2 regions of the Paenibacillus borealis genome follow, and region 2 is predicted to be linked to the other one. Evidence: riboswitches for the same ligand, from Rfam matches in the RefSeq annotation. Region 2 holds a riboswitch; the other holds the start of a gene.

Region 1 (15,021 bases), 3.7 Mb from region 2:
CAGACCCGGATGGAAGACTTCGGCAATGGCCGGATGCTCCAGCAGATAACGGGCGATAGCCAGCGCATTACTCTCATGCCGCTCCATGCGCAGGGCAAGTGTCTTCATCCCCTTCATCAGCTGGTAGCTGTCGTTCGGGGCAAGTACGGCGCCCAGTGAGTTATGCAGGACCGCCATTTCAGCGGACAGCTCCGCACCTTTGGTTACAATCAGACCAGCCAGCACATCGTTATGTCCGCCCAGATATTTAGTCGCACTATGTACGATGATGTCTGCTCCAAGCTCAATCGGACGCTGGAAGAACGGGGTGAGCAGTGTATTATCGACAATGGTGAGCAGCCCGTGGTGGCGGGCCCATGTACATACCGCTTCGATATCCGTAATCATCATCAGCGGATTCGTAGGTGTCTCAATGAATACGCCTTTGGTGCCCGGCTGGCGCGCTGCTTCCAGAGCATCCAGATCATTCGTATCCACATAGGAGGCGCTGATGCCGTATTTGGAGAGAATCCGTTCCAGCAGGCGGTAAGTTCCGCCGTACAGGTCCAGCGAGACAACGAGATGATCACCTTGTCCGAACAGAGCAAACACAGTGGTCAGTGCAGCCATACCAGAGGCGCAGGCGAAGCCGGCATCGCCCGATTCCAGCGCCGCTGCCGCGTCTTCGAGTACTGAGCGGGTAGGATTTTTGGTGCGGATATAATCAAAGCCCGTGCTCTGTCCAAGTCTCGGGTGACGGAATGCCGTCGCGTTGTAAACCGGATAATTAATTGCCCCTGTGGCGGGGTCCTCCATTGAACCAATCTGTGCCAGTCTGCTCTCAATTTTCAGTTTCTCGTCCATTTCCATTGCCTCCCAAAAGTTTTGTATAGCGTACACAACCTGATCATTCTTCGGCAAAACTCGCTTCGGAAGCATAGGCTATGTGTTGTGCGCGTAAACTTTGCTTCTATATTTAAATAAAGCTTTTAAATAAACGCTCCGATATCGTAGGGTGTCTCCTGGTATACATAGTAATTGAGCCAATTAGCGAATAATAAGTTGGCATGGGCGCGCCAGACGGCCGGTGGGGTACGCGTCGGATCATCTTTTGGATAATAGTGCTTCGGAATCTCTATATCCATGCCTTTGGCAATATCCCGGTCATACTCCCATTTCAGGGAGAACGGGTCATATTCCGAATGTCCGGTCACAAAAATCTGCTTGCCGTCATGCGTAGAGACCAGGTATACCCCGGCTTCCTCCGATTCCGCCAGAATCTGCAGATCCGGATTGTTCTCTATATCTTCGCGGGAGACATCGGTATGACGGGAATGCGGCACATGGAATACTTCGTCGAAGCCGCGCAGCAGTTTCACATTATTATGGCTCAGCGTATGCGGAAACACTCCAAAGCATTTATCCGGCAGACTCACCTTGCGCACGCCGAAGTGGTAATACAGCCCTGCCTGCGCGGCCCAACAGATATGCATGGTCGAGGTTACATTCTTCTTGCTCCATTCAAAAATCACTTTCAGCTCTTCCCAGTAGTTAACATCCTCGAACTCCATCTGTTCTACCGGAGCACCGGTTACGATCAGGCCGTCAAAACGGCGGTCGCTGATCTCATCAAAGGTTGTGTAAAAGCTCTTTAAGTGCTCTGCCGAAGTATTCTTCGAGGTATGGGAGCTGGGATGCAGCAGAACAACGTCCACCTGAAGCGGCGAGTTCCCGATAAGGCGCAGCAGCTGCGTTTCAGTGGTTTCCTTGGTCGGCATCAGATTCAGGATGGCGATCCGCAGAGGACGGATATCCTGATGAAAGGCATGGCTTTCATCCATTACAAATATATTCTCACCGGATAATATTTCTTTGGCCGGAAGGCTGTCGGGAATTTTAATAGGCATTGCTGTATTCACTCCTTAACTGAAATTAGGTTCCGCTTGGCGGTAAAATGTCTTGCTGAGCAACGAAAAAAGACCTTTCCCGGGCGAGAAAGGTCATATATCTGCAGTCATATGCGCCTCTCTCATCTGCCAGAGAACTTCCGCCGGACGAATAACGTCCTGCAAAGCTTCCGCAAGAATTAGCACCGTGCGTTCACACGCCGGTTGCCGGGTTTCATCGGGCTAGTCCCTCCACCTGCTCTTGATAAGATTTAGCTGTATTCAGTTGGGTTATCCCAAAGTATCCGAAGATACTTTTCTTAAAATTCACTTTAAATCATGAACCTCCTTTTCGTCAAGTCCATACAATGCTTAAGGGGCCCGGAGAATGAAAAGAATTTCTCTTGAAAGAGGCATACCCCGGCGTTATACTAGACAAGTGTTTCAACCATAAACGGCGAAAAGAAGAGGTGAGAGAAGAATGGAAGGCGACCCGGGCTCGCGAATAAGCGTGCAGAAAGAACAACCACACAGGATTAACATCAGCTTGCCGGCGGCGGGGGCAGTTCTTCTTCATGCTCTCGGACCGTCTTTTGGCCTTCATCAATGATTGTACCACCGGCCAAGCTGATTTTTTCTCTGTGCTTTAATTAGCATATCCCTGGAGAAGACCAGGGACAGAAGGAGTGAATCAGATGAAAATCCGGCTGGTGAACGCAGGGGTTTTTACGACTATTGACAATATTGAGGATACACTTACCGCACCCGCTGAGGGTTTCTACTGGATTGATGCAGATGTTGAGGATCTCGTGGAGCTCCAGCCTTTGTACAATCTGCATGATCTGGCCGTGGAGGACTGTCTCAGTGAAGAGGATCAGCGCCCGAAGCTGGAGATTTATGAGAGCCATTATTTCATCGTAGTTAACAGCATCCGGTTTGATGACGAGGAAATCTTCCTCCGTGCGCTCAACGTATTCCTGGGCAGACATTTCATCATTACCGTTACGAAGCAGAAGATCCATGAGCTGCGCGTCCTGAAGCCCATCCTGTGGGAGCAGGAGGTCAGTGAACCGGACCGTTTCCTGTACCTGTTAATCGACCTTGTGGTTGACAACTTCTTCTCCGTCGGTGACCGGATTGAAGCGCGGATCGAGAAGCTGGAGGAGGATATCCTCATGCACACCAAGAAATCGCATCTAAGCGAGATCATCGGTCTGCGCAGTGAAATTCTCTGGCTAAAGAAGATGCTCGGCCCGCAGAAGGAAGTTATCAACACGCTCAACAAGAAAGACCTCCGCCTGATCGACGATCAGCTGCAGAAGTATTTCAGCGATATCTATGAAAATGCGGTCAAGATCTCTGAAACCTTTGAAACGTACCGCGATCTCATGGGCAACTTACGTGAAGCTTATCAGTCCAGTATCGCTAACCGCGCCAATGAAATTATGAGAGTATTTACGGCAATTACTACAATATTCATGCCGCTGACCGTCATCACCGGAATCTACGGCATGAACTTTGACAATATACCCGAGACCCATTCCCAGTACGGCTATTATGGAGTCATCGCCGTTATGGTGACGCTCGGCTGCGGAATGCTGGTGATCTTCCGCAAGAAGGATTGGCTATGAAACTGGGCGGACGAATACGCAGGACGAAGGCACCGGATACCTCAGGGTATAGGGAAGCCTTCGTCTTTTTGGTAAATGGCGGCCACAAAACTTACATATGTCCGGCTGCACCGGTATCCATGCCGGCAAACAACCGCTCCGTATCCTCGCGCTTGCACAGCTGGCGCTCCGGATTCATGACTGCAGCAGCTCCGGAGGCGATGCCGAACTGAACGGCTCTGCGCAGCGGCCAGCCCCGTTCCAGACTATACACCAGCCCGGCTACCAGACTGTCGCCCGCGCCGACGACGCTGAGCACGGGAACTTCAGGTGCCCGCAGGTGCTCACAGCCGTCTCTGGTAATCAGCAGCGCCCCGTCCCCGCCGAGTGAGACGACTACTACTTCCGTCCGCCCTTCTTCAATCAGCTGCAGCGCGGCTGCCTTTACTTCCTCATCACCGGATATAGCATGGCCCGACAAATCTTCAAGCTCACGGGCGTTCGGCTTCAACAGGTAGACTCCGGCATCAGCTGCAAGCTGCAGCGCTTCCCCGGAAGTATCCACAATGACCCGTGCCTTCCATGGCTTCGCCGCTTCAATGACACGCGCATAGAAATCAGCGGGACAGCCTGGGGGCAGACTGCCGCTGGCTACGATATAAGCCGGCTTGTCCGGCAGCGCCGTTAATTGCTCCAGACACTCCTTCCAGTCCCCTTCGATGAACCGCGGGCCCGGCATATCGAACCGGTACTGCTGCCCGGTGGATTCCTCCACGACAATCAGATTCTCCCTTGTCTGCCCGCTAATCGGAATCTCCTGGTGCCTTACGCCCTCCTGTTCCAGCATATGGTGCAGCAATTGTCCGTGAAGTCCGCCCGAGGCATACAGTGCCAGGGAATCCCCGCCCAGCCTGTGAATCGCCCGGGACACATTCACACCGCCGCCGCCCGGTTTATAAGACGCCTCGCGGCAGCGCAGCTTATGATCCGGGACCACCTGACCTATGCCCGTACTGGCATCGACACTTGGATTAACCGTCAGCGTTACTATCATCTGTCTCACTCCTTTATTAACTGCATACAGGTATAGTAACGCTAATTGCCCCTTTCTCCTAATAACCTGCAAGACACTGCCGCTCGCAGATAAAACCCTGCAGCGCGCTTCCTCTCTCGCGAAAGGAAAAGCAAGCTGTGCAGGGTTAATCCGGGGAAGAACGCTGCTTCTTACAGATTCGTAGCCAGTCCCAACGCGGCCGGCTGCTCCCGGCGGAAGCGGATACGGATCAGCCGCAGACGCTCATAGTACATATCCAGGCCTTCAGCAGGGGAGAAGTCCTCGCCATAGGCTTTGTAGAGTACCGGCTTCAGGAACGTATCTCCGATCAGTTCATAGGCTGTCCATATATTGTTCAGTTCCTGGGAAGTAACTTCACTGAGTTCAAGAGCAATGAGCTTCTCGACGGAATAGCCGTCCTTCTCCAGCTCTTCTACGGCTTCGAGGACTTCGCGTCTGGAGACTCCGCTGAGCCCTTTGAGCTGCTCCATGCCTTGTCCGCCTTCAATGCCCTGAAGCAGTACACGCCGCAGCCGCAGCCGCTCCAGCTGCTTCTTGTATTTGAGCTCCTTCTGTTTGTACAGCCACGAAACAAAGCTCTCTTCGTCGATCGAATCACTTACCCAGCCCAGCGGATATTGATGTTCACGCTGCACACCGGAGGTAATACTGAGCCAGTCGGCACCATATTGCGAGGCTTTACCTTCACCTACTCCGGGAATCTGCAGCAGCTCTTCCGCCGTATGAGGCAGAAATGCACTGATCATCCGCAGCAGACGGTTGCTGGCCAGGATATAAGGTGCCTTGCGTTCGCTGGAGGCCTTCCCCCTGCGCCAGGAGCACAGCTCCTCATAGACCGTTTCATTCCCGTGCTGCTCACTGTAATACTGCAGTTTAAGCTGCTCCTGTCCGCGGCTGCTAAGATGCTCATCTTCATGAAATACACCATCAATCAGGGGACGGTAACCGTCTCCCATCTTCATTGCCAGCTCATGCCGGTACACACACAGCATTTCACTCCAAGAACCGCCTTCATACCATAAGCTGTCGCCCATTTCCTGCTCCCCTGAGAAGTCGCGCCAGCCTAGACGCCACAGTCCCTCCTCCTCTCCAATCCACAATTGGGCAAATACTTCCTGGTCCACTCCTGACATTCTGGACAACCGGTTCATAAATACGATCTGCATATAAATCCCTACCTTCATCGTCTTACAGCATGCATGATCATTTGTGCGGACCGGATTCCCTGTCCCCGCCCGGTACCGTTTCAGCGGGAAAGATAAGAATTATTTATTGCGGGAAGCCTATAAATTCTTATCTTCGCACACAAAAAAAGCACCTCTCCCACGAAATTCGTGAAAGAGGTGCTTCCTCTTAAATGCTATACTGTTAAAACCTAGGATACCACATATTACGAAACAGTCAATGCCTTTTTACAGGACGCCCTACCGGCGGTCAAGTGCCAGCTTGGCGAGTCCAAGCGAACCTGAGAGTCCGGCGTTATCCCCGAGCTGTGGAGGGACAATATAGCTGCCGATGGCTTCATTGAGCGCCGGATGCTGCACATATCCGCTAAGCAGTTCCTGCAGCTTGGTATGGATCAGCGGGAAGAGCTGGCTCTGCTTCATCACACCGCCGCCCATCACGATTCTCTGCGGCGAGAGGATCAGCACATAGTTCATCAGGGCGTGGGCCAGATAGTGGGCCTCCATCGCCCAGGCCGGATGATCTGCCGGCAGCTCCCCCGCCGGCTTGCCCCAGCGTTTGCCGATCGCCGGGCCTGCCGCCAGGCCTTCCAGGCAATCGCCATGATAAGGGCAGAAGCCTTCATAGTGATCCTCCGGATGGCGGCGGACCAGAATATGTCCCATCTCAGGATGGGACAGCCCGTGGACCAGCTTCCCGCCGACCACTGCACCGGCGCCGATGCCGGTGCCTACCGTGATGTAGAGGCAGCTGTCCAGTCCTTGAGCAGCTCCCCATGTGTACTCTCCCAGGGCTGCTCCGTTCACATCTGTATCGAAACCGATCGGTACATCGAAATGCTCAGCCACGGCTCCTACCAGATTATAACCGCCCCAGTGGGGTTTCGGTGTCGTTGTAATATACCCGTAGGTAGCGCTGCCGATCACCGGGTCAATCGGTCCAAAGGAACCGATGCCAATGGCTTCCACTCCTTTACCGGTGAAGTAATCCAATACCAGCCCCATCGTTTCCTGAGGGGTAGTAGTCGGGAAGCTCACCCGGTCGATAATCGTCCCGTCCTCATTTCCGATTCCGCATACAAACTTTGTTCCGCCTGCTTCAACCGCTCCCAATAATCCCACTGCAGTGTTCTCCCTTCTCCGTACAATCATATTTAGTATTTAGATAATTGCGCTGTTGCTTATTAACACAGAAATTGAAACTCCGGTCCTTGTGTTAATGGCTACTCTCATGTTAAGTGCACACAAATAAGACTTAAAACGCAAGGCTTAATACTCAGACGCATTGCCGCATAAGGGCTGTATTTGCGTTAGCCTTACGGTCAATAAAGCGCTCTCTATTTTTTATTATACGTGGCCTTCAGCTGTATGACAAGCGGTTGACATACATGGCGTCAGAAAAGACGGATATAGATTTCAAGGCTGCCAGGCTGATTGTATTATGTACATCAGATTCCGTTAAAAACGTCCCATAATTGGACTCTAATGTATTTACTGCAATAGATTTCGAGCAATCTCCTATTTTACAGAAAAAATCCAAAAATCAATTGCAGGAAATACAACAGAATGTAGAAAATGGCGGATTTCCAGCCGTTTGATTGCACGAAAACCAACAGATCATTGTTGACATGATCCGGGTATCCGCGCCGCTTCCATTTGTAGTGCCAGAGAGGCTGCGACCGATGTTCAGGGCCGCTGCGCGGTGTGCTTCTGTTCCCGATACGTACGGCAGGCTTCCACCAGCCGCCCGGCAGCCGGGAGGTGGGAAGCCAAATGAATATGCGCATAAGCAGCCATAATGTTGCCACTGATGTAGCCCTCAGGATGACTGCCCCCTCTGCCTTTGCTCTCATAGGCATACGTCCGGGCTTCACCAGGAGTGTAGCTCATGCTGGAATAATGGAATTCATGGCCGCGCAGACGCCCGCCCTGCTTCAGCAACAGGCAATCGTGGAGTGCTGTCACCTCACGGTATCCGAGAGCGGCACGGCGCTCCTGCATTACGGTATGTGCCGGAATGATTCCGGCCATCTCATGCACAGCGCCGGAGCGGTCGGTCAGGCTGCGGGCCAGAATCATATAGCCGCCGCATTCCGCATACAGCGGCATTCCGTCTGCAGCTGCAGCTCTTAAGCCGTCCAGGAAGAGCGAATTCGCTGCAATCACGGCTGCGAATTCCTCCGGAAACCCGCCGCCGATATAGATTCCATCGGCTTCCGGGGGGATTCCCTCTCCGCTCAGCGGGCTGAACGTAACCAGCCGCGCACCCGCCCGCACGAGCAGCTCCAGATTATCAGCATAATAGAAATTGAATGCCGCATCCCGGGCAATGGCAATGACCGGCTGCATGGGAGTGGACGCCGGCCCGTTCGTATCCGCTAGCATTTCCAGTACTGCCGGAGAAGGCAAAGGAGATCCCGCTGCCCGCGGCTGCTCATATGATGCAGGGTCTATTGCTTGCGGACAGCTCAAACCTGAAGTATCAGTTCCCTTACACGCCTGCTCTGCTTGCTCCGGTATACCCGGGCAATTCAGCCGAGCCCCTTCTGCCTGCAGCACCGTTTCCAGTACCGGTGGGTACTGCAATGCAGGCGCAGCAGCAGCAAGCTCCAGCAGCCGCTCCAGATCGGTGCCTTGCGCCAGCAGACCGGCGGCATGTTCGAACAGCGGCTCCAGCTCTCCGCGCTCTACTGCCGGAAGCAGCCCCAGATGGCGCTCCGGGATATCAAGGCCGCCGTCCCGCGGCAGCCAGCCGATGACCGGAATGCCGCAGGCCGCTTCAACCGCTGCCCGGACCATCCGGTAGTGCCCCTCACTGCCGCAGCGGTTCACGATAACCGCAGCTATCCGCACCTGCGGCTCCAGCTGCTGAAAGCCCAGGACAATGGCCGCAGCACTGCGTCCCATACTGCGGACATCGACTACAAGCAGCACCGGACTGTCCGTCAGGATGGCGATTTCGGCCGTTGATCCGGTGAGTGCAGTGTCCTCTTTGCCGTCATACAATCCCATTACGCCTTCAATGACCGACAGGTCCGCCTCCTCCGATGTGCTCAGGAAATACTCCTGCATATAGCTGCTTGAGGTCATCCAAGAATCCAGGTTGCGGGAGGGGCGGCCAGTAACTGCACTATGATATGCGGGGTCGATATAGTCAGGTCCGCATTTGAAGCCCTGAACCTTCAAGCCGCGCCGGGCAAACGCCCGCATCAGTCCCAGCGTGACTGTCGTTTTGCCGGACCCGCTGCCTGTGCCCGCCACTACAAAGCGGGGGCGTTTCTGCATTAAAGGCTCCCGGTCCTTCATTTCATTCCATGTCTCACTCACCGCTTCTCCCCCGCTCTAATCCGCAAAGACAACCCGCGCTACGGCGATTGTCACATTTCCGTTTTTTTGCTTACTCTGCAGTAGCGCCTGCGCGCCTGAAGACAACAATGCAGCAGGCTCACAGACTCCGTACGCTCCGGTCGCTCTGAATACTACCTCCGAAGGATTGTCCAGTACGATTGTATTCAGCTGATCCGGTGAGTACAAAACCAGCTCCCAGCCGTATTTGGCACACAGAGCCAGCAATCCGGCCTCGTCGCCCTTTATTCCGGCAGTCGCCACATTCCGCACACTGTATAGCGATAGCCTCAGTTCTGCCAGCGTATGCAGCACTACAGCTTCAAGCTCCTCCGCAGAGGTTCCGCGGTTACAGCCCAGCCCAAGCACCAGGCTGCGCGGACGATACACTACAGAGCATTCAGCTAGTGCAGCTTCCTCCGGCTCCTCACCATCCGTCAGCCGGTCACTCACCACAATTGCTGCGCTGAAGCTGAAGCCGCTATTCCGCAGCTCATCCCTGCTGGCGAATAACCGCACATGCTCCGGCAGCACTGCATCCGGCGGCAGCCAACCCGGCTCTCCGCTCTCCTGGACAAAAGCTACCGGTTCCCCGTTAACGAGCGCAGCACTGACACTTTTCATACGGGTAAAGCTGTCCGCGCGCCAGCCGTATTCCCGGCCCAGCAGATCCACAGCGAAGGTGCCCTGCACATCGGAAGCCGTCGTAATGACCGGATGACTGCCGAGCAGCCCAGCGATCTGCAGCGTCAGCCTGTTGGCCCCCCCAAGATGGCCGGACAGCATGCTGATGACATGCTCCCCGCGCTCATCGGTGACGATGACGGCGGGATCAATTCTTTTATCCTGCAGCAGCGGAGCAATGAGCCGGACCGCAGCGCCCAGCGAGAAGAATAGAATTACCCCTTCATAGTTACGGAAGAGCTCCGGAAGTAATTCTTTGACCGGCCCGTCAAAAATCGTAATCTCCCCAGGCCGCGCCTCCACCCCGCCGCTATACTTGGCATAACAAAAAACCTCCGTCTCCCCAAGCCCCGCCCCCAGCTTCAGCGCCAGCCCGATGCCATTTCGCGTGATGGCTACAGCTGCATACCGCCGCTTACTCACCAGAGCCTGTTCCTTCCCGGCAGCCATGGGTAAACGCCTTATCATAGAGCTTGGAGCGGTGCTGATCGCGGTCCGTCAGTCCGGGGTCCAGCGCCCATCCGGCCAGGATCATGGCATGCATGGTGATGCCCGCATCACGCAGATCTGCCTCCAAATTCTGCACCGTTGTCCGCAGAATCTGCTGATCCGGCCAGGTAGCCCGCTTCACTACAGCAACCGGTGTATCCGGACTCCAGCCGGCAGCCAGGAATTCCCCGGCCGCATGCCCGGCCAGTGAAGCACTCAGGAAGAGCGCTACTGTACAGTGATGCTCGGCCAGCTTGCGCAGCTGCTCACGCTCCGGCACCGGTGTGCGTCCTTCCGCGCGGGTCAGAATCACCGTCTGCGTCAGCTCCGGCACGGTCAGCTCTGCGCCAAGCGCCGCTGCGGATGCAAAGACCGAGCTTACACCCGGCACGATTTCATAGCGGACGCCGCACAGCTTCAGCAGCGACATCTGCTCCAGAATCGCGCCGTACATGGACGGGTCGCCCGTGTGGACGCGGGCTACGCTTTTACCGGACTGGACTGCTGCCGCCATTAGCTCCACCTGCTGCTCCAGATCCAGTCCTGAGCTTCGCAGTATCTCTGCACCGGGCTTCGCGCTGTGGATCAGCTCCTCACTGACGAGTGAATCGGCATAGAGCACCACGTCCGCCGAGCGCAGAATCCGGCTGCCTTTTACTGTAATCAGCTCCGGATCTCCGGGACCGGCACCCACAATATATACTTTAGGTTCAAGCACGATATCTGTCATTTGCTCACCACCATCAGACTTAAGTACTCCAGTTCCTTGCCCCGCAGATCCCGCGCATCGCGCCATACGGTTTCATATGGAGAGGTTACCTTGGTAACGACGGATGCTTTGCCGGACAGCCCCAGTTCATCCAGCACATCCAGCACCAGATCCAGCACCTTGGCCACCTTAAGGAACACCACCGTATCGTGATGCAGCAGCGCTTCCTTCAGTGCGTCTCGGTCATCAGTCGCCGGAATAATTCCCACCCGCTGATCTCCGTCCGCCAAGGGCTGCTCCAGGGCAGCCGCCGCGCCAAGGACCGAGGAAATCCCCGGAATGGAGACGATTGGCACACCGGGATGCAGCTCCTGCATCAGCCGTGCCAGGTGAATGAAGGTACTGAAGAGATTCGGGTCCCCCTCCGTTACAAAAGCCACATCCCGGCCCTGCTTCAGCTCACCCCAGCACAGCTCCACGGTGCGGTTCCAGCCGCTGGCCAGCAGCACCGGATCCTTCGTCATCGGGAAGATCAGTCCGAGCATGATTTTCTCATCCGGATTCACATGCATCTCGATGATTTCGTGGGCGTAGGATTTGCCGCCTTTTTTGGTTGCCGGGTAGGCAATCACCGGACATTCCCGCAGCAGCCGGCAGGCCTTGAGCGTAATCAGCTCCGGATCACCGGGGCCGACACCGACACCGTACAACGTCCCGACCGCCCGGGGAGTCAGTCTTTCCTCCAGCTTCAGCTCTTCCTCATCCATCGCATCATAGAGCGCACTCGCGGCCTGCATCGCCGCTTCTGCCAGCTGCGTTTCAGCGGCAATCCCTTCTCCTTCGCATGCTTCCTGCCCGTCCACAGCCTGCACAGCCTGCTGAACCGCCTCCGTTACATGGGTCTTCATCACGTATTCCTCCTTTGTTTCTGCTCGCTTCTTGTTTCCTTATATCTGAATATCTGATCTGGTCTGCCTCAGCTCTTCCGTCCACTAACCACATACACGGGATTCATACCCTCGAACCGGGTCATGCCGAGAATCGGCTTGCTGCGTGACGCCTGAAGCATCGTTACCGCGCAATCCAGGCCTGCCTGCTTCAACGCTTCCATGCTTCCATATAGCGTCTCAATGGTGATCGCTCCCACGACAATCCGCCCTTCCGGCCGGAGTCTCGCGGCGCAGAGCGCGATAATATCCGCCAGCTCCCCGCCGCTGCCGCCGATGAACACTCCATCCGGATCAGGCAGATTCTCCAGCCCCTGCGGCGCTTTTTGATGTATGATCCGGAAATCGGCGCGGAACCTCCGGCGGTTTGCTTCCATGTTCGGCAGATTCTCCGCTCCCTTTTCCAGAGCATAGACCTTGCCGAGCCGGGCAATCCGCGCACATTCCGCCGCAACCGCTCCGGAGCCGGAGCCGATGTCCCAGACCACTGCATCCTCGGACAGATTCAGCTCCGACAGGACCAGAGCCCGGACCTCACGTTTCGTAATGAGGCCTTTCTCCGGCTTCCGCTGCTGGAACTCCTCGTCCGGATAAGCGAAGCCGCGCCGCAAAGTTGAGCCGGTTCCCTGCTTTCTGCGCAAGATAACTACATTCAGCGCCGCAAATTCACTGGCCTCCATCTCATCCAGCGTCCAGAAGCGGCAGACTTCCTCCGCTCCCCCCAGCCGTTCGCACACAAACGCTTCATATTCCGTCATCCCGAACTCACGCAAATAAGCGGCAATCACCGCAGGCGTATTGCTCTCATCCGTTAGCAGAGCCACCTTGTGCTTGCCGTCTATGCGCTGGGCCAATCCCTGAATGGGACGCCCGTGCAGACTGATCAGCTCAGCATCCTGCCAGCTGTCCCCCAGCCGGGCAAATGCGAGCTGCACACTGCTGTAGTGCGGAATAACCTCAACATGCTCCGGCCCGAACTTGCGGACAAGATACCCGGCGATGCCAAAAAAGAGCGGGTCCCCCGAGGCCAGAACCACGGTCCGCCGCTCCCTCCACAATCCCTCCAGCTTATCTGTAAAAGGCTTCAGCCCGCCTTGCAGAACGATTTTCTCACCGGTATATCCGCCAAAAAAATTCAGTTGCCGTTCTCCGCCGAGCAGCACCTCACTGTTATTCACTTTGCTTAAGCTATCCGGTGTCAGGCCGCCGGCGCCATCCTCACCGATACCGATAACATAGATCAAATTACCCACGGATTTCCGCCCTTCCCAGCACTCGGCCCTTCATTGTCATCAATACCATTTCCACAACCATGCCCCCGTTCATATGCTTCAGACTTTGTTCACAGGCATGCCGGCACAGGCTCTCAAAAAAAGCGGAATTCCCCGCCTCGGTCATCATATCCACCACTTGCGAGGCGGTATTGGCGGCAGCAATCTCCTTCACCTGCTTATGATCTGCCCCGGCCTCCGCCGCCACGGCTGCCAGAAATCCGAAGTCAACAGGTGCGTTCTTCGAGTGGATCAGCATGGCACCCTGTGCTACTTTGGAGAATTTACCGGCCATCCCCACAAAGGTAACTTTCTTGATCCCATAAGCTTTGGCATGCTCCAGAGAGAAGCCTACATACTCCCCCATCTGGATAAAAGCTTCCTCCGGAAGCCCGGCGAACATCACCATCGCATATTTCTCACTGCTGCCGCCGGTAGTCAGAATGATCTGCCCGTTCCCCGTCGCCGCCGCAACCGAAATCGCCTGGACCACACTCGCCTTGTAGGCCTCGGTGGAGAACGGCGTAACCACGCCCCGCGTGCCGAGGATGGAAATGCCGCCGAGGATGCCGAGCCGAGGATTCAGCGTTCTTAGGGCAATCGCTTCGCCTTCCGGCACGCTGATGACCACCCGCAGCCCCCGCGCCGCGCCATGCTCCTCCAGCACACCGGACACTGCCTCCAGAATCATCCGCCGCGGCACCGGGTTGATCGCCGCTGCTCCGACGGGCACCGGCAGCCCCGGCTTCGTCACCCGGCCGACCCCACGGCCGCCGTCGATCTCCACACCGGGATGATCCAGCCAGCTCACCGTTGCTTCAATCCAGACCTGATGCGTGGCATCCGGATCATCTCCGGCATCTTTGACCGTGGCACAGACTGCAGAGTCCGCCCCTTCGCGCTGCCAGCCCGTAAGTTCAAAGGAGTGCCGGAAGCCAGCCGGAATATCTATCTCTACAGCAGGAAGCCTGTCACCTGTAATCAACAGCAGTGCCGCACCTTTGGCTGCGGCGGCGGCACAAGCACCTGTCGTGTATCCCCTGCGCAGAGGGGCAGCAGGGGTTGAGGAGGCAGGAGAAGCACAATGTGACGATGATATTCCGCTTGGGTTGGCAGCGTACTCAACAACATGCTCAGATTCTCTTTTTGCTGCATACTCTGCATTCTTCTCAGACTCCCGCTTTGCAGTGTACTCTGCTGCGGACTCATTATCATGCCTCACCTCCGTTTTCCTCCTATTCTGATCTGCCCGGTTGTCCGCTGTTTCCTCGGTCATGGTAATCCCTCTTTGTGATGAGATATGCTATCTATTTGGAGCATCGTAGATATTACTAGACACACTAATAACTAAAGAAGTGAGTTCATTCAAGAATGCAGCGATTGATGCACTCAGTTTTCCAGTGAAAATTCCGTGAAATCTGTGATAGTTGTATACTGTGCAATTAAAATCAGCCAAAAGGCAGGCTAGCATCTTATAACTGTAGTCTGTACAACTAAATCTGCCCCAATGGGTGAGAACAAGCCAAAAACGGTAGTTTAATTGTACGAAATACAACTAAACGGATAATTGGTTCTAAATCAGACGTTTTAGTTGTACAAAATGCAGTTAAGCATACCTTATAAGCCTAAGCATATGGATCAGAACTTGTTCATATCCTGTTCAAACCCCGCTCCTATAGAGTTTTGAGTTTTTTTCCCGGCGTTAACACAGTTCCCGTTTTTTCCTTGCGCAGATCTATTTCAATTCGCCCGCTGCCCGGCGGACCGCCAGCAGACTCAGTGCGTTGACGGCCGCAACGACGATCGTGCTTCCGCCCTTGCGGCCGACATTCGTGATGTAAG
Region 2 (15,021 bases):
TATTGTTACCGGCTTTGATAGCAGTAAGGCTGGAGAGAATACGATCAAGATTAATTATAACGGCGCTTCCGCAAGCATCCCGCTGCAGATCATTCCGCTGACAGTGACCTCCTTATCGGTTAAATATGAACCGGCCAAAACGGTCTATTATCCGGGAGATACGTTTGATCCAGAGGGACTTGTGGTCGTCGCTGACTATAATGATCATTACCTGATCACTGAACTGGACAGCAGCCTCTATTCCCTCTCCATTGACGGACAGCCGATTACAGAAGCTTCGCCGCATGTTTTTACGGAGTCAGGCAAATATGAAATTAATATCACCTCCACAGAGACTCCATCCATGGCGGCTGCCTTTAACGTAGAAGTCATTGATGCTGCCCTGTCCAAGCTGGAGATCAGACATGAACCCAAACAAACCGTCTATTACATCGGTGATTCCATCCAATTAGAAGGATTAGCAGTTTATGCCCATTATTCTGATGGCACTCAGATCCGCCTGACCAAAGATGAATATACCGTTTCTCCCCTCAACACCTCGGTACCAGGAGATAAAGAAATCACAGTAACTCATAAAGGATCAACAGCAACCTTCCACGTTAAGGTCAAAATTAAAGAGCTAACCGGTATCGAAGTAACAGGCTATCCGGCAACGACCTTTTTTATAGGCGATAATTTTGACAGCGAGCATCTGATCGTATCGAAAGTGTATGACAACTCGGACCGGGAAGTCCTGAGCGATTTCATCCTCGATAGCGCTAGGTTTGATAACCAAAGGGCCGGAGTATATGAAATCGGGATCCTACCTGCTGATACGTCCATACTGCCGATTACGTATTCAGTCACTGTAAAAGAAAAGATTGAACCCGTCTGGCACAGCATTAATTTCGGGCAATCCACATCAGCTGCTAATAACAAGATGCTTCTACAAGAGGACGGAACGGTAGAGCTGATCGCGCTGGAAGGCGGCGGTAAGGTCACTGAGGACCACGATGGCATTACCTTCTACTACACAGAGCTAGATGCGTCTGAAGATAATTTCGTGTTTTCCGCGGATATTGGTGTGACGGCTTTTGCCAAAACTCCATATGACGGACAAGAATCGTTCGGCATCATGGCGCGGGATGCTATTGGGACGCCAGGAAATTCCAGCGTATTTGCCTCGAATATAGCTGCCATCGGCGGCTACAGCGGCGGTACCAAAAGCGCAATCGGCACCCAGCTGTTTGTCCGGTCCGGCGTCTTGAAGTCTGACGGTACCGGAAGCAAAGGCATTCAGACGATCATGCTGAGGAATGAGCGGCCTGCACCCGGCAACACGGCTCCCGCAGCTTCATATCATCTAACGCTCTCCAAGACGAATAGCGGCTTTACCGGCCAGCTCAACAACGATCAGGGAGCAATTATTTTTGAGCCGGATATTCTTAACGTACAAGACGCCAAAATGTATGTCGGATTCTATGCGGCACGTCTCGCTACGATTAATATCCGCAATATCCAGTTGACGGTGACGTCAGCAGCTACAGATTCTCCTAAAGTTGAACCACCGGCAGCTCCGGTTGCCCCAAGCTTGAGTATTCTATCTCTAAGCAAGACCTCTACACCAGAATATCAAATGATTGTTCGTCCGAATGTCAACGGAACAGTGACGGTGAAGCAAGGTACTAAGGTCATCGCCCAGGATATCGAGGCTAAGGCTGATAAGCGTCTTGCGATTCCGGCGGTACTCGGTGATCAGGGTGATACGAACTTTAGTGTTATATTTTTGCCGGATGATACCCAGTATTTGACCTCTTACGATAAAATCGTCCATAACTTCACAGTAACCCTGAGCAGCTATGGGGATGGAGCCAATATTTATGTATCTCCAGCGGGGACAAGTGCCGGGGATGGAACAGCTGATCTCCCGCTCGATATTGACACCGCCATTGAATATGTCAAGCCCGGTCAGCATATCATCGTGCTTGACGGCCATTATGTGCGGAACTCACCGCTTGTCATTCAGAGGTACAATGATGGAACCGCAGCCGCTAAGAAATACCTGGAGGCGGCACCAGGGGCAAGACCCGTTATCGATTTTGACAAAAAAACCGAAGGCGTGCTGCTCAGCGGGAACTATTGGCATGTGAAGGGACTTGATTTCACCCGCTCGGCGCCCAATACGAAAGGCTTTACGGTTGGGGGTAATTATAACATCGTTGAGAATAGCCGCTTCTATGCAAACGGGGACACAGGCCTTCAAATCAGCCGTACGGACGGAACGGCTCAAGAAATAGCCGAATGGCCATCCTACAACTTAATTCTGAACAGCACCTCCTTCGATAACCGTGATCCGGCCGACAATAATGCAGACGGCTTTGCCGCGAAATTAACTTCAGGTATTGGAAATATTTTCAGAGGATGCTTGGCACATAACAACATTGACGATGGCTGGGACTTGTACACCAAGGCAGGCTCAGGCGCGATCGGTCCAGTACTGATTGAGAATAGCGCAGCCTTCAATAACGGATATTTAACAGACGGAACAATTGGCGCCGGGGACAAGAACGGCTTCAAGCTGGGCGGAGAAGGCATTCACGTCACGCATACGATCCGTAATTCCATCGCCTTCGGAAATGGTGCATATGGCTTTACCAGTAACAGTAATCCGGGTGTAATTGCTATTAACAATATCGGATTTAATAATACACGCGGAAATATGAGCTTCACCACTTATGACCAAATCACTGCAGACTTTAAAATCGACGGCTTTATATCCTACCAGACGGGCAGCATCGGGAAAGACCAGTATCCGCCTGCTTTGGCTGCCGACAATAATTTTATGTATGATGGTACAGCATCAGTTAATAAGTCAGGTAAGCAACTGACAGACGCTAACTTTGCAAGTTTGAATCCGGTGAACTCTTATACGAGGGATGCGGAGGGAAATATCATCTGGGGTGACTTCCTGAAGTTCATTCCTTTTGCGGAGCCGGAACCGGGAACTCAACCAGAGCCAGAACCGGAGCCAGAGATAAGTCCGACACCAAGTCCTTCGGCTACACCGGCTCCCTCTGCCACACCGGGTCCAACGGCTGCACCTGACCCCACGGCTACACCAGGTCCCGCTGCTGTACCAAACACCGGCGGTTCCGGATCAGCCATTGGAGATTCTTCTACGACCGTACTCCTGCTGGATGGCAGCGTCAGAATTGAACTGCCCATAACGGTTGATGCAGGGAAAGCCAGCGCCTTACTGAAGGATTCCTCCCTGCAAAAGTTAATCGCTTTGGCCAAAGCAGATTCAACCGGTATTAAAACTATCCGGATTCAGCTTACAGCAGATGAAGCCAAGGACATTAAAGAATATGAGGTAAGCCTCCCTGCTTCAGCATTTCGCGCAGGAGCTTCTGCCTTGCAGATAGAGGTCAGCTCGTCATTGGCCACGATTATGTTACCAGACAGTCTCTTCCCTGCGGCAATGCTCGACGGTGCGAAGGCGGTTACTTTATTCCTAAGAACAGTCGATGCTGAAGGGCAGTTCAAAGGGAAGTTAGGAGACAGCCCGCTAATCGGGTATGAGCTTCGCCTGGATGGAACAAAGCTTCAACTAGACAATCTACAGTCACCCGTACAAATCGGACTTCCGCATTCACCAGCCGTTCCGGCAGCGGGCAATGCCTTTATTGTTGTGTGGCATGTCAATGACAAGGGAATCATCCAACCTGTAGTCAGCGGGGATTATAATGCAGAGAGGCAGCAAGCTATGTTCTCAACCACTTTTCCCTCCGGCCAATATGCAGCGGTCTATAATCACAAGACATTCCAGGATATCTCACATTCACATTGGGCAAAGTCCGCAGTGGAAGTACTCGCTTCCAAGGGCATAATTAACGGTATCTCAGCAACCGAATTCAAACCGGATCAGTCCGTTACACATGCGGATTTCGCACTTTTACTGGTTCGGGCTTTGGGACTGAATGCAGCAGAAGGGGGCGGCTTAGCAGAAGCGTCATCCAATCCTCCGAATGAACCGCTATCCAGACAAGAGATGTTTGTTATGGCGGCTAGAGCCCTAAAGGCTGCCGAAGGCTGGAAACCGGGTACGATACCTGCCTCCGCTTTAGACGGCTTTACGGATCGCCACCTAATTCCCCTTGAAGCGGCCGATGATATTGCAGCACTCACAGCAGCTGGTCTTATTAAGGGAGACGGCCGGCAGCAACTCAATCTAACTGCACACTCAACGCGTGCCGAAGCGGCGATGCTGGTGTACCGGATTCTATTGCGCAAATAAAAGAGACCCCCAAAACCATGTTGATGTGGTTTTGGGGGTCTTCTGTGCTATTGTTTGCCTATTTTTGCAATTTTTCTTCGATATAAGCACAATCAAGTAAACTAAGTAAACTTGGGGTTAAGTACTTTATCTGGTATTGATCCAAATCACTATTGACACTTAGCTGACCATTCTCTTTTCTAAGCAGCTGATCTGAACCATTTTCTAAAAACAACAGATTCCCACCATATTGTTTTATTAATTTCCCTATAATTTTAATCAAAGCTTCTAGTCCTTGATAAAAGGTGTCACCAAATAACTGCACCCTAATGGAAATATTAACATCTAAGTCATAATGGCTTCTAACAAAACTTATGTCAGAAATATCCTCAAGCTCAAGAGCTAATGAAAAGTATTCAGTTCCGATAACTATTTCTTCTTCATCACTGTAAACCGATACCTTTTCGTTCGAAATTTTAATTATAATTTTTTCAATAACTTCTGCCAATGCACTACAACTCAAATTAGATTCCAAAAACAATTCAAAATCCATGCATATCTATCCTCCAAATATCCGTGTGATTTTTCCGTCAACTACAATTAATATTTCTTGCAAGTTTTTTAAATCTCCGTTTGGATTAGCTTTCCTTAGAACCCCTTCAGTGATCTCAGTTATTTTTGCTGAAGTAAAACCATCTAAATTTAGTACAATTCTCTCTGCCTGTGATTTTGTCTTTGTTCTAATATTCCTTAAAATATTATCCACATTTGCATCTATTGTAGGTGCATAACAATCAAATACTTTACCTTCAATTAGAAAATCTGGATTTGATGTTTCTTTTATACCTCGTCCATTTCCACCATTTACTTCATCTAGCATTTCAATGTCATATCCCCTATCTGCAAAAACATCTGCTGTTTCATTCTCTTTCTTAACACCATGTGAATCACCTTTAGTATAATTACCTTTTGGTCTTCCTCCATTAGGTGAAGAAGGTTCTGTCAGGTTAGCCCCACTATTAACTGGCCCCTCAATCTTACCCGCACCGCCACCCATCTCATCCATCGCATCCATATACTGCTGCTGCACCGGCGTCTTCGGCAGTGAAGGTCCATCGGGTATCTCGCCTGCCTTGAAGGGCAGCCCTTCCGGTGTCTGCAGAACCGGACCCAGATCCGGGAGCTTTGATTTGATCCCCTTCAGGGCATCCTTCGCTGCTTGACTAAGGACGTCTTCCATCCCGCTGAACACTTTCCCGGCTTTGCCGATTTTGGTGACCTGCATTCCAGGGACCAGGAGGGAAGCTACCGAGCCCAGCATCGCTGCCTTCTCTTCCGGGGTTCCTTCGTCAAAATTATGATAAGCCATCTTGGCCGCTTCCACCAGTACTTCCGGATGCTCCGTGATATATACCGCTTGATTCTTCATTTCTGTCGTTGTTTTGACCGGGTGGACCACAAGGTTGAAGGCAAACGTAGCCGTATCAGCCACACCCATCACTACCTCTTTCACCAATCCTTCGGTAAAGGCCAGCACCACCGCATCTGCCTGTTGGACTCTATTCTCCCATTTCGTTAACCCGTATGTATCATCCAGCCACCCCAGGTAGCTGGTATACATCGGTGTGAAATCATTAGGCACATAGACTTTGTCCACATAAAAAGCCAGCGTCGTCTCATTTTCTTTGTTGCCTGCCGTTATCGGAGTGCCATCCGGCAGTTCCAGCGGCGGACCGTTCAGCCGTCTTGCCGCTTCGATCTGCTCCTGGACCTGCTTCACAGCCTCAGCGATCCTGATCTCCTCCCTCTTCGCCTCCAGCTGGCTTCTTGCATATTCTCCAGCGGTACTCTTCTCCATCGCCAGCCGCAGCAGCAGGAGATATTCTTCGTTATGTATGAGCGGTACACTCTCCGCCGTGATCGACGGATCATAATCGCAGGCCTTAACAGCCGGCTGCTTGAAATAGCCGCTTAGATCCTTCCCTGCTTCATATTGGACTTTGGCTACACCCAGCGAAGCCAGCTTCTGGCGTGCTTCCTCGGCCTGCGCGTGAACGGCCTCCATCTGCGTCTTGTTGCCGAACGCTTCATAGACCTTGAAGGCCATCTGCGCCTTCGCGATCCCATCCCGTGCCGCGAAGATATCCTTCAGCTTGCTCAGGGCCGCAATACTCTCTACGGTCAAAAGCCCGGACGTTTGGATGATATTCCGCAGCTTCTGCACTGCCGGATCGTTATTCAGCTCATCCTTTCCCTGCAGGACGGTAACCGAAGTGATCAGATGCGATACACTCTTCTGCACAAAGGCTGGAATGGAAACCCGGACAGCGAAATTTGACGTCCCAAAGCTTCCGAATGCACCAGCGAGAAGATTAAACTGCTGGTTAAGCTTGTTGGCCTGCCGTTTATTCTCCTCCTGGAGGCCTGCGACTCCTTTCAGGGCGGTCCGGATAATATCCTCCATTTTCTCCGCTTCTACGGTTAATTCATTGATCATGACCTGGGCCTTCACGAGGTGGTCTCCCATGGGAATTCCGCCCCAGCCGCTGGCCTGCCCCTTCAGCTGCAAATACAGCCGGTTGGTGTCCTGGCTTACCTGGCCTATTTTGGTCTGCAGGCGCTGGACTTCATCTTCGTTAAATATAAGCTTCGTTGACGCCATGTCACCCTCCCGCCTTTGTCCGCACAGCAATATTTCCTATGTAATTTATAATTAATAATATAAGTTTCTTTTTTATTATCGGATTAATTTTCCATAAATTTTATACTTATCCATTATCCCGGTATCTCTTTAACCTTGATTAGTTGTTATTCCCAAATAAAAAACCTCCTGAAAAGTGTAAAGTACTTCTTACACAATTCAAGAGGTTGGGAAGCCGTGATCAACGGCTGATATTCAGCTGTCTATCTCAAATTACAGTGCTAAAATTCCGTCTTAGCAAGGCTCAGCCGCAGGCTTGCCGGCATCGTCCTTCGTACGGAATGACGAACCACAGCCGCAGGTAGCGGTTGCGTTCGGATTATTGATGGTGAAGCCGCCGGTCATGCCGGATTCCTCGAAATCGATCTCCAGGCCGTCGAGGTAACGGATATCGTCTTTGCTTACGACTACCTTCAAGCCCTCAATGTCCATATACACGTCCTGCTCACTTTCGTTATCATCGAAGCCCATGGCGTAAGAGAATCCGCTGCAGCCGCCGGGAGTTACGCCCAGACGGAGAAACATATTAGGCACTTCCTGTTCAGCAAGCATGGTCTTCAATTGACCTGCTGCCAATTCACTAATGTTAATCATAACTTTAACCTCCCAAAAATATTGTAAGCATCACTTTTATCAACCAGCCCTTAGGCCTCAGGTAATGTTTAGATAATTTGCACATCTATAATTTAAACTAAGTATACTCCACTATTCTCTTAGCCTCAAGTCACAAACGCACCGCAGCTATGCATTTCATGCCGGGTTCCCTTATGTTTTCTGGCGGTTGCTCACCCTCCGGGAGAGGTTTATAATAGGAAAAGCGATATACGTAAAAATTCGGAAATTTGTCACGGAGGCAACAGCAAACCTCTATTTATATAACAGACACACTCCGGCTCATTTCTTAGCACACGATTCTGCGATGCAGCTGCCTCGCCAACCTTCAGGAGGAAATCATATGTCTACCCTTATAACACCCCACATGGATGCCCGGATGGCGAACATTATTGATAAGGTTCGCGGCGGAGAAAGATTAAATTTGGAAGATGGCGTTTATTTATATGAGAGCAACGATTTATTAACGATCGGGCAATTGGCCAATGAGGTTAATCTGCGAAAAAACGGGAATAAAGTATATTTTATCGAAAACATGAGCCTATATTTCACCAATGTCTGCGAATCCCGGTGCGCATTCTGCAATTTCCGCAAGGATGAGGGAGAAGAAGGCGCTTATACCCTTTCCGGTCAGGAAATGGTGCAATATGTCGAACAGCATATTCACCCCGGCGTACGTGAGTTCCACATTGTTGGAGGCCATAATGATAACGTGCCCTTCCAGTACTATGTTGATTCGCTAAAAGCCTTGAACGAGCGCTTCCCTGAGGTCACTCTCAAGGCCTACACAGCGGCAGAGATCGACTTCTTCACCCGTATCAGCGGACTTAGCATCCGCGAAGTGCTGGAGCAGCTGCGCGCCGCCGGACTGAAGACACTTACCGGGGGAGGGGCAGAGATTCTGTCCGACCAGTACCGCAAAAAAATGCGTGTCGACAAAGCCAATGTCGAGGAATACCTGGAGGTTCACCGCACCGCTCATAATATCGGCATGAGAACACATACGACTATGTTATACGGCTCCATTGAGTCCCGCGAGGACCGCATCCGCCACATGCTGCAGATCCGCGAGCTGCAGGACGAAACGGGCGGCTTCATGGTGTTCATCCCGCTTTCGATGCAGCCTAAGAACAAGAATGCAGGCATCATGCGCCGGAACTCTGCTTACGAGGATCTTAAGACGATTGCGGTAAGCCGCCTGATGCTGGATAACTTCGACCATATTAAGGCTTACTTCATTAATATTGGAGCACAGCTGACCCAGGTAGCCCTCAGCTTCGGGGCCTCAGATGTACACGGCACAATTCTGAAGGAACGGATCAGCCATGCCGCAGGTGCTTTGACCCCGGAAGGTCTGACGCGCGAAGAGCTGATCTGGCTCGTCAAAGGGGCCGGACGGATTCCGGTGGAACGGGATACTTTCTACAACGAAATCAAAGTATACGAATAGTTGACGGTTTGCCCATCCTGCACCATACCTGAAAGGAAGATCGGTTCGCATGAGAACTCTACTTGTCCTGGGCGGCGGCTACGGCGGTCTTGCCCTCATTCAGCAGCTACTTAACAACCATCTCCCCCATGATGTGGAAATCGTCCTGGTTGACCGGATGCCCTATCAGGGAATCAAAACAGAATATTATGCACTTGCCGCAGGGACTGTAACGGATTATCATCTGCGTATTCAATTCCCGGTTCATCCCCGCCTAACTATACGTTATGGTCAGGTGGGCTCCATCGATCTGGAGAGCCGGGTGATATTCCTCGATACCGGGGAGCCGATATCTTATGATATTCTGGCTATCGCACTCGGCTGCACGGATAATTTCCATAACATTCCCGGGGCAGAGCAATATGCCTGCAGTATTCAGAGCTTCGCCGGTACGCGTGAAACTTACCGCCGGCTGAACGATGTGAAGCCTTACGGAACGGTCAACATTGTAGGCGGAGGGCTGAGCGGAGTTGAGATTGCTTCAGAGCTGCGGGAGAGCCGGCCTGACCTGAACATCTCCATTCTGGACCGCGGGGAACGGGTATTGTCGTCTTTCCCGGCCAAGCTGTCACAGTATGTAGAAGAATGGTTCAATGAGCATCATGTGGAGACCGTAGGACGGGTATCCGTCTCCCATGTAGAAAAGGATGCCATCTTCAATGGCACCCAGGCAATTCCTGCGGATGTTACGGTCTGGACCGCCGGGATTCAGCCGGTGCAGGTGGTCCAGCAGCTTGAAGTCCCGAAAGACCGCGGAGGACGGGTCATTGTCGGCCAGTATTACAATGTAGCCGACTATCCGGAAGTGTACGTTATTGGTGACTGCGCCAGTCTCCCCTTCGCACCGAGCGCACAGGCGGCAGGTGCCCAGGGAGAACAGGTGGGGCAGGTTATTCAGGCACTATGGCGGGGTGAAACGCCGAAGCTGCATAAGATCAAGCTTAAGGGAACCCTCGGTTCACTGGGCAAAAATGCCGGCTTCGGCCTGATGGGCCGCCGCTCTGTCATGGGCCGTGTTCCGCGCCTGCTCAAAAGCGGCGTACTCTGGATGTCCAAACGCCATTTCGGTTAGGACAACCATGGCTGCGGTTTAGTCGATCTCAAGGCTGTCCCATGCCTCTGCTTCTTTAATAGCGGCTTCAATCGCCTCTTCAAGTCCGGCGGGGGTTTCTGCTTCTATAATCTCCCCGTCGACCATGGCGAACGGCTGCAGATAACATTGGCCGCAGTTATTCAGACAACCATACTCGACTACATCATATTCGGGGTTTTGCTCCAGCTTGTTTTTGAGCTGCTCGGTACCATGTCCGGTATTACTGGCACAAAATTCTATAATTGGTCTCATGATGATCTCCCTATTCTGCGCTAACCATTTTATTTTTTAACTTTTTGTACTATAATAAACATACGAAAGGAGTGATTGAGAAATGAGTGAGAATGTACAAAGCGCGACCATGTACGATGAAGTACTGGAAGTACTTGATAAACTTCGTCCGTTCCTGCAGCGTGACGGCGGTGACGTCGAGCTGATCGATGTAGAAGACGGCATCGTTAAGTTGAAACTTATGGGTGCCTGCGGCAGTTGCCCGAGCTCCACGATCACGCTTAAAGCCGGGATCGAACGCGCCCTGCTTGAAGAAGTAGAAGGCGTGGAAGAAGTTATTCAGGTATTCTAATCCTGTATCATAAACCATCCCGGCCTCCGATGAGAAGGCCGGGATTTTTTTTATTATAGTGGATTTCACAGGCAGGATCAACCCGCCGCGTTTCCGGTAAACTTACCCATCCTCCTAAAAGACCAGAAATGCCCCGGCAACCGTTCCCGGATGCCAGGGCATTTCTGGTCTTCACTTTAGGTGTTCAGCTTAGCTTCAAGCTTAGAATGCAGGGATAATCGAGCCCTGGTATTTCTCTTCAATGAAAGCTTTGGCTTCTGCGGAGTTCAGGGCTGCAGCCAGCTTCTGGATCGCATCGGAATCTTTGTTGTCCGGACGGGCTACCAGCAGGTTGGCGTAAGGGGAATCTGCTCCTTCAATGAACAAAGCATCCTTAGTCGGTACCAGACCCGCTTCCAGCGCATAGTTGGTGTTGATCAGCGCCAGATCTACTTCATCCAGCTGACGCGGCAGCATAGCGGCATCCAGCTCAATGATTTCAAGCTTCTTGGTGTTCTCAGTGATATCAGCTTTGGTGGAAGTGATGTTGGTGTCATCCTTCAATTTGATCAGGCCATTCTTAGCCAGCAGGATCAATGCACGTCCGCCGTTGGTAGCATCATTCGGGATGGCAACCTTGGCACCGTCAGCCAGTTCGCTGATCGCTTTGATCTTCTTGGAATACGCGCCGAAAGGTTCAACGTGAACAGCTGTTACGGATACAAGATCAGTACCGTTCTTGGTGTTCTGGTCATCCAGGTAAGGCTTGTGCTGGAAGAAGTTCGCATCCAGTTGTTTCTCGGCAAGCTGTGTATTCGGAAGGATATAATCCGTGAATTCTTTGATCTCAAGCGTAATGCCTTGTGCTTCAAGCAGCGGGGCAATAGCTTTCAGGATTTCCGCATGCGGTACAGGAGAAGCTCCAATTACCAGTGTTACCGGCTCAGCAGCAGGTTCAGTTGTCGGTTCTGCAGCAGCAGCTTCCGTGGGTGCAGTTGTAGCCGCGGAGTTAGCCGCGTTATTGGTGTTATTGTTACCGCAAGCGGCAAGCACCAATATCAAGGTCAAGCTGAAGAATGTGAGCAGTACTTTTTTCATTTGTAAATCCCCCTCTAATCAGTATGATTTGTATGAATAAGGCTCTATATGAACGTACCTTATTTCCGTGTAAAATGTCTTACCAGCCGGTCGCCGGCCATTTGCAGCAGCTGCACCAGAATTACCATTAGGGCCACCGAGATAAGCATGACTTCCTTCTCATAACGGTAATACCCGTAGCGGATCGCCAGGTCACCGAGCCCTCCGCCGCCAATCATCCCGGACATTGCGGTATACGAGACGAGGGTAACAATCGTGATCGTAACACCCGCCACCAGACCCGGGCGAGCCTCCGGCAGCAGCACACGCATGACAATCTGTCCTGTGGATGCTCCCATCCCCTGCGCCGCTTCAATGATTCCCCGGTCAACCTCCCGCAGTGCTGTCTCAACAAGTCTGGCAAAAAACGGAGCCGCGCCGATCACCAGCGCCGGAATCGTTCCAAGGACACCTATCGAGGTTCCCATAATTGATTTGCTGAACGGAATCAGTGCAACCATCAGAATGATGAATGGAACAGAACGCAGGATATTTACGATGAATGATAATACCGAGTAAACAGCCCTGATAATACCGTTATTGGACTTGCCCCATAAATATAACACAATTCCGAGCGGTAAACCAAGGATAATTGTGAATATTCCTGAAAAAGCTAACATTTTTAGTGTAGCCACAGTAGCATCAAGCATTTCATCCCAGTTTAAAGCGCTAAAATCCAGTCCGCCCATTAAGAAATCACCTCCACGTCAAGACCTTGTGCCGCAAGTTCAGTAAGAGTTGCTTCAACAGCAGCGGAAGGTCCTTCAAAGCGGACGATCAGCTGACCATAAGGAACATCCTTGATCGTCGAAATGGTTCCCTGCAGTATAGCGAAATTTACTCCGGTTGCCTGCGCCACATGGGAAAGGGTGGATTCATACGTCTTTTGCCCGAGAAAAGTAATTTTGACCGCTTTAGTATATCCAGGATGCACAGCATCAATCGCCTGCCGCAGCGGTCCCTCAGCCTGAGTTTCACTGCGGATGAATTCTTTCGTAACCTCATGCTTCGGTTTCAGAAAAACCTGAGCAACATCGCCCTGCTCCACAATCCCGCCGCCATGAATGACGGCTACCCGGTCGCAGATGCTCTGAATGACATGCATCTCATGTGTGATCAGCACAATGGTCAAATGGAATTTCTTGTTGATATCCAGCAGCAGGCGCAGAATCGAATCTGTCGTCTGCGGGTCCAGCGCTGAAGTTGCTTCATCACACAGCAGGACATCAGGATCGCTCGCCAGCGAGCGGGCTATGCCGACACGCTGCTTCTGGCCGCCGGACAGCTGAGCCGGATATTTGTTCCGGTGTTCCTCAAGACCGACTAAAGCCAGCAGATCCTTAACCTTTCGCTCGATCTCCGTTTTGGAGGTTCCGGTCAGCCGCAGCGGAAAGGCGATATTGTCATAGACAGTTGCCGAAGAGAGCAGATTAAAGTGTTGAAAGATCATCCCGATCTTGCGCCGCTGCTCTTGCAGCTGCCCTTGGCTGAGTGAGGTCAATTCAACACCATCTACCCATACTTCACCCTGCGTCGGACGCTCCAGCAGATTAATGCAGCGGATCAGCGTGCTTTTACCGGCACCGGAGTGGCCGATTACACCGAATATTTCTCCCTTCTTAATCGACAGGCTTAGTCCGGAGAGCGCCGTCGCAGCCTTGCTTCCTTTACCGTATACTTTCGTTAAATCCTTCAGTTCTATCAATCGTCCCGTCCTCCTTCTTCCATGCAATTTATAAACAGAAAAGACCCCCTACGATCCGTGCAGATCGGAAGAGGCCGTGTGTGTGAAGTAAACAATGCCGTCTCATCTGCCAAAGACCGCAAACCAAGCGGCATTGTAGGAATTAGCACCATGGCATTTGCAGGCAGCGGCTATGCTGTGTACAAATCGGTTGCCGGGCTTCATCGGGCCTATCCCTCCGCCGCTCTCGATAAGATTGAAATATGAAGTTATATATGCCTTTTCATGTTAGAAGTAAATACTTGCATAAGTATATTAAGTTTCCTGTTCTTTGTCAAAGGTAAGTTTTTACGACTGCACATGCCCTGACCGCTGGCTGGAAGCAGCTTTATTCTTGTGCCACTGCTCATTGCTGTACCTGAAGGCCGCCGACAAAGATTTGCACACCATCTCCAGGCTCTGCTTCAAATCCTCCAGATGGCTGTCGAGATCCTCCAGCTGGATTTTGTCATGCAGCCCCTGATGGCGCTGCCAGAGATCATCCGTCATCTCAGCGTTCATGTAGTGAATCTCGGCATTGCGCCGTTTGCGCAGATTCTCTACCGGTTGGCGGTAAGAGTTCCTGATCTTCTCCAGCTCATTAGCCAACGGATTGTGAGCCTGCAGCAGCTGAAATTGGCGGAGCACTGTGAAGTAAGAGAAATGTGCTTTGACTTTACCTGTATTCAGATCATACAGATTGTTCAGGACCGTACCCAGCTTGTCCAGCAGGGAGAACACCCGGATAAAGCCGTCCTTATAAAAGAACACATACCTGGCGTACTCTCCCTGCTCCATGGGCGACATATCATCCATATAACCGGCAACCACCGACTTGCGGAAAAAGGCGGCGGCGAACCAGCTCTGCTCCAGCTCGTCCAGCGATGAGATCAGACCGCGTGTCCATATCTCCAGCTTGCGGTATTCATGGTCACGGTCTTCATGTGCGTTCATCTCCTTGCGCAGCATGGAGGCGACCTTCGCCATGTTGTCCATGGCTTCGGCCAGTACCCCGCTGTTCTCGCGGGGCGGCTCTCCCAGTAATGTCCGCAGCATATTTGTCCTCCTCAGAATACTTAAGATCTAAACAAGAGGGAAATAACGGTTCCAGTTCCGGTTCACCAGTTCAACCGTCTCCTCATTCGGAACCAGCTCCTCCGGGTACCCCGGCTTCATCCGGGCATCTATTACAATCGGCAGGGAATAGCTGATTGCGTTACGCAGTATATGGGTCTCCGCATAAATATCATCCGCCGGATTAAACCGGGTGAACACTGTCCACAGGAAGGAGGTTTGTGTGCGCACCGCTTCTGCAGCATCGTCCACCAGAACAATCAGCGGCCAGGCTGTGCCTTTCTCCTTGAAGGAAGCGGCTAGCCTGACAGGAAGCTCTGGGTCCTCTACATAGGATGCTCCGGAAACAGCTAAACATCCGCCGCAAAAGGGCAC

The links. Region 2 has a riboswitch for S-adenosylmethionine ahead of PBOR_RS28945 (methionine ABC transporter ATP-binding protein). Riboswitches for the same ligand answer to the same signal wherever they lie in the genome.
Region 1: it holds a riboswitch for S-adenosylmethionine, as region 2 does, so the genes downstream of both, metA (homoserine O-acetyltransferase MetA) here and PBOR_RS28945 (methionine ABC transporter ATP-binding protein) in region 2, are expected to answer to the same signal.

The regions. Positions count from the first base shown of each region.
Region 1 covers NZ_CP009285.1:2,414,340-2,429,360, reverse strand. Annotated here, with positions in the region: gene PBOR_RS10145 (aminotransferase class I/II-fold pyridoxal phosphate-dependent enzyme) at 1-843, opposite strand, end outside; gene metA (homoserine O-acetyltransferase MetA) at 969-1,886, opposite strand; SAM riboswitch class I at 2,006-2,137, opposite strand; gene corA (magnesium/cobalt transporter CorA) at 2,561-3,496, shown strand; gene PBOR_RS10130 (1-phosphofructokinase family hexose kinase) at 3,588-4,529, opposite strand; gene PBOR_RS10125 (HRDC domain-containing protein) at 4,700-5,716, opposite strand; gene PBOR_RS10120 (ROK family protein) at 5,975-6,856, opposite strand; gene PBOR_RS10115 (cobyrinic acid a,c-diamide synthase CobB) at 7,421-9,040, opposite strand; gene PBOR_RS10110 (cobalt-precorrin 5A hydrolase) at 9,077-10,213, opposite strand; gene cobM (precorrin-4 C(11)-methyltransferase) at 10,179-10,973, opposite strand; gene cobI (precorrin-2 C(20)-methyltransferase) at 10,979-11,728, opposite strand; gene PBOR_RS10095 (bifunctional cobalt-precorrin-7 (C(5))-methyltransferase/cobalt-precorrin-6B (C(15))-methyltransferase) at 11,938-13,161, opposite strand; gene PBOR_RS10090 (cobalt-precorrin-5B (C(1))-methyltransferase) at 13,154-14,455, opposite strand; gene PBOR_RS10085 (precorrin-8X methylmutase) at 14,915-15,021, opposite strand, start outside.
Region 2 covers NZ_CP009285.1:6,848,556-6,863,576, forward strand. Annotated here, with positions in the region: gene PBOR_RS28895 (right-handed parallel beta-helix repeat-containing protein) at 1-4,276, shown strand, start outside; gene PBOR_RS28900 (hypothetical protein) at 4,335-4,808, opposite strand; gene PBOR_RS38215 (CdiA C-terminal domain-containing protein) at 4,815-6,917, opposite strand; gene PBOR_RS28910 (HesB/IscA family protein) at 7,191-7,550, opposite strand; gene mqnE (aminofutalosine synthase MqnE) at 7,912-9,018, shown strand; gene PBOR_RS28920 (NAD(P)/FAD-dependent oxidoreductase) at 9,068-10,129, shown strand; gene PBOR_RS28925 (YuzB family protein) at 10,148-10,402, opposite strand; gene PBOR_RS28930 (NifU family protein) at 10,485-10,733, shown strand; gene PBOR_RS28935 (MetQ/NlpA family ABC transporter substrate-binding protein) at 10,935-11,810, opposite strand; gene PBOR_RS28940 (methionine ABC transporter permease) at 11,870-12,538, opposite strand; gene PBOR_RS28945 (methionine ABC transporter ATP-binding protein) at 12,538-13,554, opposite strand; SAM riboswitch class I at 13,654-13,790, opposite strand; gene PBOR_RS28950 (Cthe_2314 family HEPN domain-containing protein) at 13,882-14,628, opposite strand; gene PBOR_RS28955 (UbiD family decarboxylase) at 14,656-15,021, opposite strand, start outside.